2 regions of the Shinella sp. S4-D37 genome follow, and region 1 is predicted to be linked to the other one. Evidence: predicted binding sites of a transcription regulator. Region 1 holds the regulator's gene; the other holds the start of a gene.
What was found. The regulator PhoB, encoded in region 1, activates phosphate uptake and scavenging genes when phosphate is short. The targets are predictions, from matches to a motif close to TGTCATNNANCTGTCAT.
Positions count from the first base shown of each region.

Region 2: the regulator PhoB is predicted to act here: its motif matches at 5,022-5,038, upstream of AB3G45_RS18905 (alkaline phosphatase PhoX).

Region 1 covers NZ_JBFNXL010000005.1:3,296,870-3,303,999, reverse strand. Annotated here, with positions in the region: gene pstA (phosphate ABC transporter permease PstA) at 1-232, shown strand, start outside; gene pstB (phosphate ABC transporter ATP-binding protein PstB) at 246-1,061, shown strand; gene phoU (phosphate signaling complex protein PhoU) at 1,104-1,832, shown strand; gene phoB (phosphate regulon transcriptional regulator PhoB) at 1,853-2,536, shown strand; gene AB3G45_RS23680 (GcrA family cell cycle regulator) at 2,677-3,213, opposite strand; gene AB3G45_RS23675 (aspartate aminotransferase family protein) at 3,637-4,827, shown strand; gene argF (ornithine carbamoyltransferase) at 4,855-5,766, shown strand; gene AB3G45_RS23665 (Hsp33 family molecular chaperone) at 5,964-6,956, shown strand; gene apaG (Co2+/Mg2+ efflux protein ApaG) at 6,970-7,130, opposite strand, start outside.
Region 2 covers NZ_JBFNXL010000005.1:2,335,272-2,342,401, forward strand. Annotated here, with positions in the region: gene AB3G45_RS18885 (magnesium transporter CorA family protein) at 1-478, shown strand, start outside; gene AB3G45_RS18890 (MOSC domain-containing protein) at 485-1,330, opposite strand; gene AB3G45_RS18895 (HD domain-containing protein) at 1,411-2,064, opposite strand; gene AB3G45_RS18900 (DUF2339 domain-containing protein) at 2,099-4,924, opposite strand; gene AB3G45_RS18905 (alkaline phosphatase PhoX) at 5,088-5,618, shown strand; gene AB3G45_RS18910 (PaaI family thioesterase) at 5,641-6,150, opposite strand; gene recO (DNA repair protein RecO) at 6,147-6,911, opposite strand; gene AB3G45_RS18920 (L,D-transpeptidase) at 7,115-7,130, shown strand, end outside.

The sequences.
Region 1 (7,130 bases):
CGAAACCGCGCCGCTGCTCCTCATCGGCATGGTCGCCTTCGTCGCCGACATGCCGGCAACGCCGATGGACCCGGCAACGGCCCTGCCGGTGCAGATCTACATGTGGGCGAACGAGGCCGAGCGCGCCTTCGTGGAGCGCACCTCCGGAGCCATCATCGTGCTCCTCATCTTCCTCATCCTCATGAATGTCGGCGCCATCCTGTTGCGCCGCCGTTTCGAACGGCGCTGGTAGAAGGATCGATCCTATGAACATGATGTCAGAAGCAGCAGTCGAGAAAGCGCTGGACAAGAAAATGAACGACATTTCCTACAAGATGATCGGCAAGGACGTGTCGGTCTACTACGGCGACAAGCGCGCCCTCTACGACGTCAACCTGAACGTCCGTGAAAACACCGTGACGGCGCTCATCGGCCCGTCCGGCTGCGGCAAGTCGACGTTCCTGCGCACGCTGAACCGCATGAACGACACGATCGACGGCTGCCGCGTCACCGGCCGCATCACGCTCGACACGGACGATATCTACGATCCGGCGATCGACGTCGTGGAGCTGCGCGCCCGTGTCGGCATGGTCTTCCAGAAGCCGAACCCGTTCCCCAAGTCGATCTACGAGAACGTCGCCTACGGCCCGCGCATCCACGGCCTTGCCAAGACCAAGGCCGAGATGGACGCCATCGTCGAGCAGAGCCTGCAGAAGGCGGGTCTGTGGAACGAGGTGAAGGACCGCCTGCAGGAAGGCGGCACCGGCCTTTCCGGCGGCCAGCAGCAGCGCCTGTGCATCGCCCGCGCCGTGGCGGTCAGCCCGGAAGTCATCCTGATGGACGAGCCCTGCTCGGCGCTCGACCCGATCGCCACCGCCAAGGTCGAGGAGCTGATCCACGAGCTGCGCGCCAACTTCACCATCGTCATCGTGACGCACTCGATGCAGCAGGCGGCCCGCGTTTCGCAGCGCACCGCCATGTTCCACCTCGGCAACCTCGTGGAGGAGAACGACACCGACAAGATGTTCACCAACCCGGACGACCAGCGCACGCAGGACTACATCATGGGCCGCTTCGGCTGACGCCCCGTCTTACCTGAACCCGAGCGCATCAAGGACAAAGCCATGTCATCGACCCATATCGTCTCCATCTACGACGAAGAACTGAAGTACCTCTCCCGCCGCATCTCCGAAATGGGCGGCACCGCCGAGCAGATGGTCGCCGATTCCGTCCGCGCCCTCGTCACGACGGATGCGGCGCTGGCCCAGAAGGTCATCTCCGAGGACGTCATCCTCGACACGGCCGAACGCCAGATCAACGACAAGGCGATCGTCACCATCGCCAAGCGCCAGCCGATGGCCGCGGACCTGCGCGAGATCATGGGCGCGATCCGCATCGCCGCCGAGCTGGAGCGTGTCGGCGACCTCGGCAAGAACACCGCCAAGCGCGTCATCGCCGTGCAGAGCTCGGGCATGCCCCGCAAGCTCACCCGCGGCCTGGAGCATCTTGCCGAACTGGCGCTGATGCAGCTGAAGGAAGTGCTCGACGTCTACGCCACCCGCTCGATCGAGAAGGCGAAAGCCATCCGCGAGCGTGACGATGAGATCGACGCGATCTACACCTCGCTGTTCCGCGAACTCCTGACCTATATGATGGAAGACCCGCGTAACATCACGCCCTGCACGCATCTCCTGTTCTGCGCCAAGAACATCGAGCGTATCGGCGACCACGCGACCAACATCGCCGAAACCATCTACTACATGGCGACCGGCTCGCAGCCGGAGGGCGAGCGTCCGAAGGACGACACCTCGACCTCCGTTGTCGCGGCCGGCGTTGCCGACGCGTCCGAGTAAACAGAGTAGGGTTCAGCTTCATGGTGCCCAGAATTGCCGTCGTGGAAGACGAGGAGGCGCTTAGCGTCCTCCTCCGCTACAATCTGGAAGCGGAAGGTTTCGAGGTCGATACGATCCTCTCCGGTGACGAGGCCGAGATGCGCCTGCAGGAGCGCATGCCGGACCTCCTCATCCTCGACTGGATGCTTCCGGGCGTCTCCGGCATCGAACTGTGCCGGCGCCTGCGCCAGCGCCCGGAAACCGAGCGCCTGCCGATCATCATGCTGACGGCGCGCGGCGAGGAGAGCGAGCGGGTGCGCGGCCTTGCCACCGGCGCGGACGACTATGTCGTAAAGCCCTTCTCGACGCCGGAACTCGTCGCCCGCGTCAGGGCGATGCTGCGCCGGGCCAAGCCCGAGGTGGTTTCGACCGTGCTGCGCTGCGGCGATATCGAACTCGACCGCGAGACCCATCGGGTCCATCGCCGCACCCGCGAGGTCCGCCTCGGTCCGACGGAGTTCCGCCTGCTGGAGTTCCTGATGACTTCGCCTGGCCGCGTCTTCTCGCGCTCGCAGCTTCTCGACGGCGTCTGGGGGCACGACATCTATGTCGACGAGCGCACCGTCGACGTGCATGTCGGGCGCCTGCGCAAGGCGCTCAACTTCGCCAACATGCAGGACGTCATCCGTACGGTCCGCGGCGCCGGTTATTCGCTGGAAGCCTGAGCGAACGGGATTCCTCCCAAGGACGGAAATGGGCCCTCAGGGGCCTGTTTGCGTTCCGGGGTGCCGTCCGCCCCTCATCCCGCGTCCCAAACGAAAACAGGCCCTTCCGGGCCCGCATCGCATGTTCTGCCGTGGAAAACCTACCGCATCCGGCGGCGTTCGGCCGAGGGCTGGTAGGCGAGGCGCTGGTGGTAGGTGCAGTAGGGCGAGTTGTCCGGGGACTCGTTGCCGCAGAAATGGAAGTCGTCGTTGAGCGGGTCGCCGATCGGCCACTTGCAGGTGCGCTCGGTGAGTTGGGTCAGCTCCAGCCGCCGCGACATCGGCACGACCACGTTGTTGCCGTTGGCCGGAACCGGAAGGGTTTCGACCTGGGCTTCGAAATCGACGTCGATCTCTTCCTTGGCAATGGTGTTGCCGGTGGGACGGACGACGGCGCGGGCGGCGACGGGGCGGGCTGCGAAGGTCGACGGGCGCGGCGTCGCCGGGGCCGGACGCTTCGGGCGGGCCGCGGCCTGGGTGCCGCCGGCCTTGGCGCGGCCGGGCAGGTTCAGCCGGTGCACCTTGCCGATGACGGCGTTGCGGCTGACGCCGCCGAGCTGCGCCGCGATCTGGCTCGCGCTCAGGCCCTCGCTCCAGAGCTTCTTGAGTTTCTCAACGCGCTCGTCTGTCCAGTTCATGTTTTCGTCTCCGCTCGGCGCCCAGGATGCGGGAATCCCTCGTCGTGCTCCGGACGGGTCCGGAACCTGAGCGCCCTAACTCTCTTGCTGACTAGTTCCGCCGCATGCAGTCTAGTAATTGGTCCTTAACCTAGAGACCGGGGGACTCTGTGACAAGAGTCGCTGGAATCCGGGCGAATCGATTTCGGAGTTTTCCCCAACTTGCTGGTCGGGTGTGACTCGATAGAGACACCTTCCGTGCGCGCCGTGAATCCTCACCTTGCGGGATGTTCAGCGCCATTTCGGCCGCGATTTTGTTGACATCCCGGTACGAAATGCCGATAGTGCGGCATGCCGCCGAAAGGCGGCTTTTGGTTTTTCTAAAGGCTGGAAAAGTCAAGCCGCATTCCTGTTTTTCCGCATCTCTTTTCGGAGGATCCGCGCATGGCCGATGTCGCGCCGCTCTATGAAACCTACATGCGTGCGCCGCTCAGGTTCACGCGCGGGGAGGGCGTGTGGCTGATCGCCGAAGATGGCGAGCGATATCTCGATTTTGCCGCCGGCGTCGCCGTCAATTCGCTGGGCCATGCGCATCCCCATCTCGTCGCCGCGCTGAAGGACCAGGCCGACAAGGTCTGGCACCTGTCGAACCTCTACGAGGTCCCGGGCCAGGAAAGCCTCGGCCGCCGGCTGACGGAGGCCACCTTCGCCGACAAGGTGTTCTTCACCAATTCGGGCGCCGAGGCGCTGGAATGCGCGATCAAGACGGCCCGGCGCTACCATTTCGCCAAGGGCCATCCCGGCAAGTTCCATATCATCACCTTCGAAGGCGCCTTCCACGGCCGCACGATCGCGACGATCGCCGCCGGCGGACAGGAGAAGTATATCGAGGGCTTCGGTCCCAAGGCGCCGGGTTTCCTCAAGGTTCCCTTCGGCGATATCGCGGCCGTCAAGGATGCGATCACCGAGGAGACGGCCGGCATCCTGATCGAGCCGGTGCAGGGCGAGGGCGGGCTGCGCCCGGTCTCGAAGGAGTTCATGCAGGAGTTGCGCCAGCTCTGCGACGAATACGGCCTGCTGCTCATCCTGGACGAGGTGCAGACCGGCGTCGGCCGCACGGGGCGCCTCTTCGCCCATGAGCTGGCGGGGGTCGCGCCCGACATCATGGCGATCGCCAAGGGCATCGGCGGCGGCTTCCCGCTCGGCGTCTGCCTTGCCACGAACGAGGCGGCGGCCGGCATGGTCGCCGGCACGCACGGCTCCACCTATGGCGGCAATCCGCTCGCCATGGCCGTCGGCAACGCCGTGCTCGACGTGGTGCTGGAGGAGGGGTTCCTTCAACATGTGCGCGACGTCGCGCTCGTCTTCCGCCAGGGCCTTGCCGCGCTGAAGGATCGCTTCCCCGACGTCATCGAGGACGTGCGCGGCGAGGGCCTGATGCTCGGCATCAAGGCGAAGATCCCGGTCGCCGACCTCTTGAAGGGCGTGCGGGCGGAAAACCTGCTCGCCGTGCCGGCAGGCGACAACGTGCTGCGGCTGCTGCCGCCGCTGACCGTGACCGCGGAAGAGGCGCGCGAGGGACTTGCCCGCATCGAGCGCGCGGCGGAAAAACTCACGGCCGCCAAGGCCGCGTAAGCAGCGAACGGACAGACAGGACACATCATGGCCAAGCATTTTCTCGACCTTTCCGCCGTTTCGGAAAGCGATCTGCGCGTCATCATGGACGATGCGCACACGCGCAAGGCCGCCAGCAAGGCCGGCACCGAAGCCAAGCCCCTCGCCGGCAAGATGCTCGCGATGATCTTCGAGAAGCCCTCCACCCGAACCCGCGTCTCCTTCGACGTCGGCATGCGCCAGCTCGGCGGCGAGACGCTGTTCCTGTCGGGCACGGAAATGCAGCTCGGCCGCGCCGAGACGATCGGCGACACGGCCAAGGTGCTGTCGCGCTACGTCGATGCAATCATGATCCGCACGACGGACCATGCCCGCCTGCTGGAGCTTGCCGAGCACGCCACCGTGCCCGTCATCAACGCGCTGACGGATCTCACCCATCCCTGCCAGATCATGGCAGACGTCATGACCTTCGAGGAGCATCGCGGCTCCGCGAAGGGCAAGTCCTTCGCCTGGACGGGCGACGGCAACAACGTGCTGCATTCCTTCGTGGAAGGCTCCGCCCGCTTTGGCTACACGATGAAGATGGCCGTGCCGATGGGCTCCGAGCCCGACGACAAGATCCTGAACTGGGCGCGCGACAATGGCGGCAACATCCTGCTCGGGCATGATGCGGACAGCGTCGTCGACGGCGTCGATCTCGTCGTCACCGACACCTGGGTCTCGATGAACCAGGAGCATCGCGCGCGCGGCCACAACATCTTCCAGCCCTACCAGGTCAACAAGCAGCTGATGGCGCGCGCCGACAAGGATGCGCTCTTCATGCACTGCCTGCCCGCCCACCGCGGCGAGGAAGTGACCGACGAGGTGATCGACGGCCCGCAGTCCGTGGTCTTCGACGAGGCGGAAAACCGCCTTCACGCACAGAAGTCGATCCTCGCCTGGTGCTTCGGCGTCGTCTGATGACGATCTTGAAAAGCGTCGCCGGCGACACGATCTAGGGGCCACCACGGAGCGCCGCCAGGCGCTTTCTCTGGTGCATGCCCGCCCGGTATGGAATGATCAGCAAGGGCGAGCGCGATATCACGATAGACGCCTGTCGGACGCAGGCCGGGCCGATGGCCCCGGCGGCGCCGAAGCGTGCAAGGAGCGGAATGATGATGGCGGAAAATGCCTTGAAACTCGGCGAACCCGGCTTTGCCGGCGATGATCAGGTGCTGCCGTTCCAGGTGGAAGGCCTCGACGTGCGCGGACGCGCCGTCCAGCTCGGCCCGATGCTCGACGGCATTCTCGGCCGGCACGATTATCCCGCGCCCGTCGCGCGGCTGCTCGCCGAGGCGATCACGCTCACCGTGCTGCTCGGCACCTCGCTGAAGTTCGAGGGCAAGCTGATCGTCCAGACCAAGGGCGACGGCCCCGTCGACCTGCTGGTGGCCGATTTCGCCGCCCCGGAAAACGTGCGCGCCTATGCCCGCTTCGACCAGGAAGCGCTCGACGCGGCGGTCGCGGCCGGCGCGACGGAGCCGCACGAGCTTCTGGGCAAGGGCATCCTCGCCTTCACCATCGACCAGGGCGCGTATACCCAGCGCTACCAGGGCATCGTGCCACTCGACGGCCATACGCTGGAAGAGATCGCCGGCGTCTATTTCCGCCAGTCGGAGCAGATCCCGACCAAGGTGCGCCTCGGTGTCGCCGAACTCTACGACCGCGATGCGGCCGGCAAGGCGCGCCATCGCTGGCGGGCGGGCGGCATGGTCGCGCAGTTCCTGCCGCAGGCGCCCGAGCGCATGCGCCAGGCCGATCTTCCGGGCGGCGACGGCGAGGAAGCCGGCCACAAGATCGACGACGACGACAACTGGGCCGAGGCGAAGGCCATGGTCGAGACGATCGACGCCGACGAGCTGACGGATCCCAATGTCGGCACCGAGCGGCTTCTCTTCCGCCTCTTCCACGAGCGGGGCGTGCGCGTCTACCAGCCGCAGCAGGTCTTCGACCGCTGCTCCTGCTCGCGCGAGAAGCTGAAGGGCGTCCTCGCCGGCCTCAGCGCCGAGGAGATCGCGCATACGGCCGACGAGACGGGCGAGATCGCGGTCACCTGCGAATTCTGCTCGACGACCTACCGCTTCGAGACGGCGGAAGTCCTGCCGCAGTAAAGGGCGTCCTCCCTCAGTTCAGCGTGCGCGCTTGCCCGGGCGTGTCCAGCGAGAAGGCCGGGATGGCGACGTCGAAGGCCTCGCCGTTCTCCGCCTCCATGCGGTAGCGGCCGAACATGATGCCCGAGGGCGTTTCGAGCGGGCAGCCGGAGGAATATTCGTAGGTATCGCCGG
Region 2 (7,130 bases), 960 kb from region 1:
TTCTTCCACCAAGAAGACGCGGAACCTGGAGGCGCTGATCGAGCAGCTCGGCCGCAAGGGCGATTTCCTCTCCGGCGTGCGCGAAAGCCTCGTCAGCATCTCGCGCCTCGTCGCCTATCACGCGGCGGTGGAGAACCCGACCCACCGGCCGTCGAAGGACATCCGCCAGCTCGTCAAGCTCGTGCAGCGCGATGCCGCCTCGCTCGGCGACCATGCCGCCTTCCTTTCGGGCAAGATCAACTTCCTGCTCGACGCGACGCTCGGCCTCATCAACCTGGAGCAGAACCAGATCATCAAGATCTTCACCGTCGCCTCGGTCGTCTTCCTGCCCCCGACGCTGGTCGCCTCGGCCTACGGCATGAACTTCGAGCTGATGCCGGAGCTGCAATGGACCTTCGGCTACCCTTATGCGATCGGCCTGATGATTTTTTCCGCCCTGATGCCGTTCCTCTACTTCAAGCGGCGCGGGTGGGTTTAGGGCAATTCAGGCGCGCACCTTCATCGGCCAGCGCTCGCTGCGCGTCGTCGTCACGCGCACCTCGTCGCCGAGGCGGATCTCGCCCTCGCCGCGCGGCACGGCGTTCCAGCCGAAGAGCATGCCGGGCACGCGGCGGTCGGCGGACATGCGCTTTTCGGCAAGCCCCTGGATGGGGTTGCCCCCGATGCGCTCGCCGGTCATCTGGTCCTGCGTGGTCATGATGCAGCGGGCGCAGGGTTTGACGAAATCGAAGGCGATGCCGCCCACCTCGATCGTCTGCCAGAAATCCTCCGCCCAGGGCTCCTCGCAGGAGACGAGGATGTTGGTGCGGAAGCGGTCCATGCCGACGGGTTCCTGGCCCGTGGCGACCAGCGTGCGGTTGAGGTCGGCGAGCGAGCCGGTGGTCGTCACGAGGATGGGGAAACCGTCGGCGAAGGCGACCGGCGCCGGGCTGCCGGCCCATTCCTCGCCCTCCAGCCGCGCGGCCGCGGCATCCATGTGCACCAGCCTGACCGGGCGCGCCAGCCAGTCCGACAGGACGTCGTTGACGGCCTCGTCGGCGACCGCGGCGTTGACCGGGCTGTCCCAGATCGTCACGTCGAGGCGGTCCTCGGGATCGAAGCTGGCGAGAAGCTGGCGGCCCTCCATTTCGAGGTGCAGGCTGTCGCCCACCGCCGTCGCCTCGACTCGGGCCAGCGCCTGCAGTTCGCGCTGGGTGATGAACCGGCCGTCCGGCTCGACGACCATGAAGCGCCGGTCGCCGGCAAGGCCGTCGAGGCGCACCGCCGCGCTTTCGACGGGAATGGCCCGGCCGCTCTTCAGCGGGTGAATGTTGAGACCCTCGACCTTCATGTGGGCGACCTTTCCTTAAAACGTTGATTCAACGGCCTGCCGGAGAGATTCAATGCGGCGGCACAAAGCCATGTTCTTCTTCAGATTTCATCCAGCAGCATGGCGCGGATCGCCCTCAGGCGCTCCGTCCGCTCCCCTGCCATGCGCGCGCCCGCCGCCGTCTGGAACCCTTCCGCCAGCTTGAACAGCTTGACCTCGAAATGATCGATGGCGAAGGCCTTGTCGTCGAGCGGGCGGTTTTCGCCGAGCGGGTCCAGCGGATCGTAGAGGCCGCTGCCCATGCGGCCGGCAATGTAGAAGCAGCGCGCCGCGCCGATCATGCCGATCGCGTCGAGCCGGTCGGCATCCTGCAGGATTCTTGCCTCCAGCGTCTGCGGGGCGAGACTGGCAGAAAAGCTGTGCGTGAGGATGGCATGGGCGACGGCGGCCACGTCCCCCTCGCTCCAGCCCTCGGCGGCAAGCAGGCCGGCAGCCTTCTCGGCGGCAAGGCGCGAGGCCTCGGCGCGCAGCGGCGAGTTCTTCTCCACCGCCACGCAATCGTGCAGCAGCACGGCGGCCGCCAGCAGCCGCGGGTCGCCGCCCTCTTCCGCCTGGATGCGGCGCGCGCTCTTCCACACGCGGATGAGGTGCGCGGCATCGTGCGAGCCGTCATCGGCGGAGAAGGCCTGCGGCAGCAGGCGCTCGGCAAGCGGCCCGAGGGGCGAGAAGGCGGCGGCGAGGCAGGCAAAGGTCATGGACGATCCATCATTGATCGCCCTGACTAGCCTGTCACGCCTTTGCGTTCAATTCCGCCTTTTCGCCGGTCCCGGATTTTCCCGAGAGGATCTTCTGGTAGAACAGGCCGATGCCGATCAGCACCGCCCCGAGGCCGATGAAGGAGAGCGCCCTGAGGATGCCTTCGAGATTGGCCATGTCGATCAGGAAGACCTTGACCACCGCGATCAGGACGAGGCCGGCGGAGGCAAGGCGGATGCTCCTGGAATCGACCCTTGAGCCGACCGCCAGCAGCAGCACGCCGAGCAGCAGCCAGACGACCGAATAGGTATAGGTCTCCGGCTGGAGGAAGCCCTTCCAGTCGGCGATGCCCTCGCCGTGCCAGTAGCGGCGCACGCTGAGCGTGACCCAGGCGAAGGCGAGCGCCACGCCGGTCAGCGCCAGCATGATCACGTAGGGCATCGGCCGCCGGCCGCGTGCATGAAGAGCAAGGCCGCCATAGGCGATGCCCGGCAGCAGGTAGCCGACGAGGAGAAGGTCGACAAACGGCCATTTGGCGAGCAGTTCGCCGGTGAAATAGGGGTTGAGGCCGATGAAATGGGCGCTGAGGATCGACAGGACCGAGAGCCCGCCGACCGCCATGGAACCGTAGCGGAAGACCGGGCTCGGCGATTTCAGGTCGAGCGACATCAGGATCGCCGAAGCGCCGATGACCAGGAGCGTATAGATCGACTGCTCGCCGAGCGTCGGCACGGAACTGTCGAGCACGCCGCCGTTCATGCCGTGCCGCACGAGGATCGCCGCCGTCAAAAGCAGGAAGAGGCCGGCGAGCGCCTGCAGGAGATTGCGGATGCGCTCGCCCGGCCAGCGGCGCAGTTCGAAGGCCGAGAGCGCAAGCAGAGCGGCCGGGATGCCGTAACCGGCGAGCAACTGGTTGAAGACCGGCGTCCTGGAAAGGTTCGCCGCGCCGACGATGGTCGGCTCCCAGCCGATGCGGCCGGCGACGATCGCGCCCGCCCCGGCCATCAGCCAGGGCAGGACCGGCCAGCGGCGAAGGCGCGTCGCAAAGACGGCCGCCGCCCCGAGGACCGCGATGCCGAGCGTCGTGGCAAGGCCGTCCGTCATGGCATGCAGCGCCAGTACGAGGAAGGCGAAGCCGCCGGAAACGAGCGCCCATTGCGGAACGAAGAGACCGCCCTCCTCCGCCCGCCCGCGCGAAAAGGCCTCCGCGGCGCCGAAGAAGGCAAGGCCGAGCGCCACGGCGAGGAGACCATGCTTCAGGTCGAAGGATAGGTTGCCGAAATGAAGGAAGCTCAGGGCGAGGATGGCGAAGGGAACCGCCGGGGCGATAAGGCTCCAGAGCGCGGCGAAGACGGATGAGCCGGCCATGCGCAGGCGCACGCCCGCAAGGCCGACCGCGGCATAGAGGACGGCAAGGGCCAGCAGCAGGTCGACCGGCACGGTGCCGAGCACCGGCACTGGCAGCGCCGAAGCCCCCTCCAGCGTCGGCGGGGCCAGCGCGGAGAAATCGTCGAACAGGCCGCCGGGCCGGATCGTCATCGCGCCGACGCCGACCACCGCGGGGATGGCGGAAAAGAGCGCCGGATAGACCGCCCAGCCGCGCAGCGCGCCGAGAAGGGCGAGCGCCATCACGATCGCGGCGAAAGCGTAATCCGCCCGGGCAAGCGCCGGCACGGCATGGGCAAGGCCCAGTGCCGGGAAGGTGAGCGCCAGGGCGCCGGTCAGCGAGACGGCGACGGCCGGCGGAGCGAACAGGCGGTCCAGTGGATCGGCGGACGCGGCGCCCGTCGCGGGCGGCACGTCGTCCGCCGTGATCGCGCCCGGCCAGACGACGCCGTGGCCGATGGCGAGGACGAGCATGGCGAGGAGCACGGGCAGGACCTCGACCGTGCTGGCCCCGGAGAGGTAGAGCAACGCCCAGAGCGCCATGCCGGCATTGGCGAGCGCCGGCACGACCTGCCAGCGGCGGATGCGCGCAGCAGTGAAGGTGGCGAGCCAGGCGACGGAGAGGAAGCCGAAGAGGCCCCATGCGCTCGGCTCCTCGGTGGCGACGAGCGCGGGCGTCACGAGAGAGGCCAGAAGGCCGAGGCCGGCGAGCGCCTGACCGTGCAGGAGCGACAGGCCGAGCGTCACGAAGGCGACGGCGGCCAGCAGCACGAAGGCGGCCAGCGGGCCGAAATAGCCGTAGAAGGCGTAGCAGACATAGGTGACGGCAAAGAGCGTCGTGGTGCCGGCGGCGGTCAGCACGCCCGGGATCATGGCGTTCTGGAAGGCATTGGCGATGACCGGCAGGGTGCGGCGGCGCACGAACTCGCCGACCGCCATCAGGACGAGGCCGAAGACGGCGGCCAGCGACAGCCGAACCGCCGGGCTGAGCAGCCCCGCCTCGATGGAATACTTGACCATGAAGATGCCGCCGAGCGCCAGCGCGATGCCGCCCACCCAGACGGCCCAGCGCGCGCCGATGCGGCTTTCGAAGCTCTCCTTCGGCTTTGCCGCGGGAACGGCGGAGGCCGTCGCGACCGCTTCGTCCGCCACCTCGCCCTCGCTTGCGGTAACCGTTTCGGCCGGCGTGCCACCGAAGATCGCCCGGCCCTTGCCGGCCTCGGCCGCCGCTACCGTGGCCCAGGGGCTGGCGAAATCCGCCGGCGTCTCCTCTTCGGCCGCGTCCTCGCGAAGGACCTCAGCCGTTTCGGCCGCCGCCGTCTCGGCCGGCAGGTCGACGCCGCCGGCCTTCAGCGCCTCGACCTCGCGCTTCAGCCGCAGAACCTCCTCGCCGAGCTTCTGTGCGCTGTTTCGCGATGCATTGAGGGTATAGAGCGCCAGGCCGATCGCGACCAGGGAGAGGATTTCGAGCATTGCGACTCCAACACGGGCATTGTCCGGGCGCGGACACTACCCGGTTTTTTTCAAAGTCCAAACGGGGTTACGTTTGAGGCCGGCGTTCTCTTCGGCTTGTCGCACGGTTTTCATGCAAGGCGGGCACAATGGCCTCTTTATCGATGCCAGCCCGGAGCGCGCCATGTCCCAGATCCTTCGCAACGCCGACGTCCCGCAGGCGGACCGGCGGCCCAAGGACGGCTTCGGCCCTGCATATGCCCTCGCCTGCCGCGTAGAGAGGGATAGCCGCACGGTCACTTATTGCAGCGATGGCGGGCACCTCTACAAATTCGTCGCGAACCGCGCCCGGCTGGCCGACGGCCGGAAAGGCCTCGATGACGGCACCCTCCATGTCGCGCATTTTTCGGCCGACGACGAGGAGGACTGGATGCCCGTCGCGTTCGGCGCGGCGCCGCTGGTGATGGAAAACGGCACGCTGACATGGAGGCCGGTTGCGGCCCGGCCGGGGGACATCCGGCCCGAAACGCCCCGTCCCACCCGCCTGGACGGCCTCCGGGCCGTGGCGGCGGACGCGCGGGCCGGCACGGTCCGCCTCCGGCTGTCCGGCGAGAGCGACCGGTTCAGCCATGTCGTCGAGATCATCGAAGCCGGCGGCGACTTCGCCGCGGCGCGCGCGCGCTGGGAAGTGCTTTCCACCCGAACCGGCCGGTGACAGGCCCGGGGGCGAACGCACTTCAGCGCGTCAGGTTCTCGATCGGGAAGATCGCGCAGGTCTCCGTGCCGTGGGCGAGCAGCTTGCCGCCGCCATCGCGCAGCCAGGCCTCGGACGTGGCGATGGTGCGGCCGCGATGCACGATCCTGCCCTCGCAGAACACCTCCCCCATGCCCGGCAGGACGGGGCGCACGAGGTTCAGCTTGAACTCGATCGTCGTATAGGCCTCGCCCGGCCTGACGACGGAGAAGACGGCGCAGCCGAGCGCCGAATCCATCACCGTCGCCGTCCAGCCGCCATGCACCGTGCCGAGCGGATTGAGGTGGTCGGCCGACGGCAGGCCGGCAAAGACGACGCGCCCCTCCTCCACCTCCGTCAGGCTGAACGCCAGTGTCTTGGCCATCGGCGGGGCCGGCAGGTCGCCGGCCAGCATCGCCGCAAGCACCTTCAGCCCGCCGTCGCGCTTCACCACGTCGAGCGGCAGCGTGCCGACGCCGGCGACCGTCAGCCCCGGATAGATTTCGACCGTCATGCCTGCGCCTTTCGGGGTTCATCGTGCCGCGGCGTGCCGAGCGCCTTCAGCGCCGCCTGGATGAAGCCGTCGCGGGCGCTGGCAAGTTCCAGCCCGCGCGGTTCGCAGACATGGCGGTTGAGGAAGAAGGCTGTCAGCCGGAAGCCATCGGCAAGGGCGGCGGCATCGGCGGCGTGCCGGCTCTCGTCGCCGAGGAAGGCCGGCAGCGCCAGCATCTTGCCCGCCCAGGGCGCGCCGGCCGCGCGCGAGACGGCCCGGCCGGATTTCGGCGAGACATAGCAGAGGTCATCGCGCGTGCCGGTGGCGGCGCATTCGAGGAGGTCGAGGCCGAAGCCGAGATCGTTGAGCACGGCAAGCTCGAAGCGGATGAAAAGCTCCCCGGCATCGGCCGGCTCGTGCAGGTGATCGAGGATGACGGAAAGCGCCTCGTAGAGATGGGGATGCGGGTCGCGCTCCGGCAGGAAGCGAAGCAGCGCCGCCATGGCCTGCACGCCGTAGACGGCGGTCGCCGTCTCCATCAGCCGCCCGGCGCGCAGTTCCAGCGGCTCGAGGCGGAACTCGCCGAGATGCTCGTCGAGCCGCGCGCGCCAGGTGACGTCGACGGTATTGCCAGGCTGGAGCACCGGCTGCATGGCGCGCGAGCGCCCGCCGCGCACCATGCCGAGATGCCGGCCGCGGCTGCGCGTCATCACCTCCACGATCACCGAGCTTTCGCCGTGGCGCCGCACGCCGAGAACGATGGCTTCCTCACTCCATTGCATGGCCAAAGCCTTACGCCCTCGCCCGCGCGGGGGCAAGCGGCACGACCTGTGCGGCGGAACGACGCGTGGCCGTGGGGACACACCCAGGCCCTTGCCACAGTTCCGCTTTCTTCTCGCCCCGCCGATGCCCGCTTTGCCGACAAGAACCCGCGCAAGGCTTTCAAGCCGGATTTCAAAATCGAAGAACGACAGGTGCCCCCTTGATGTGTGTGTCCCGCG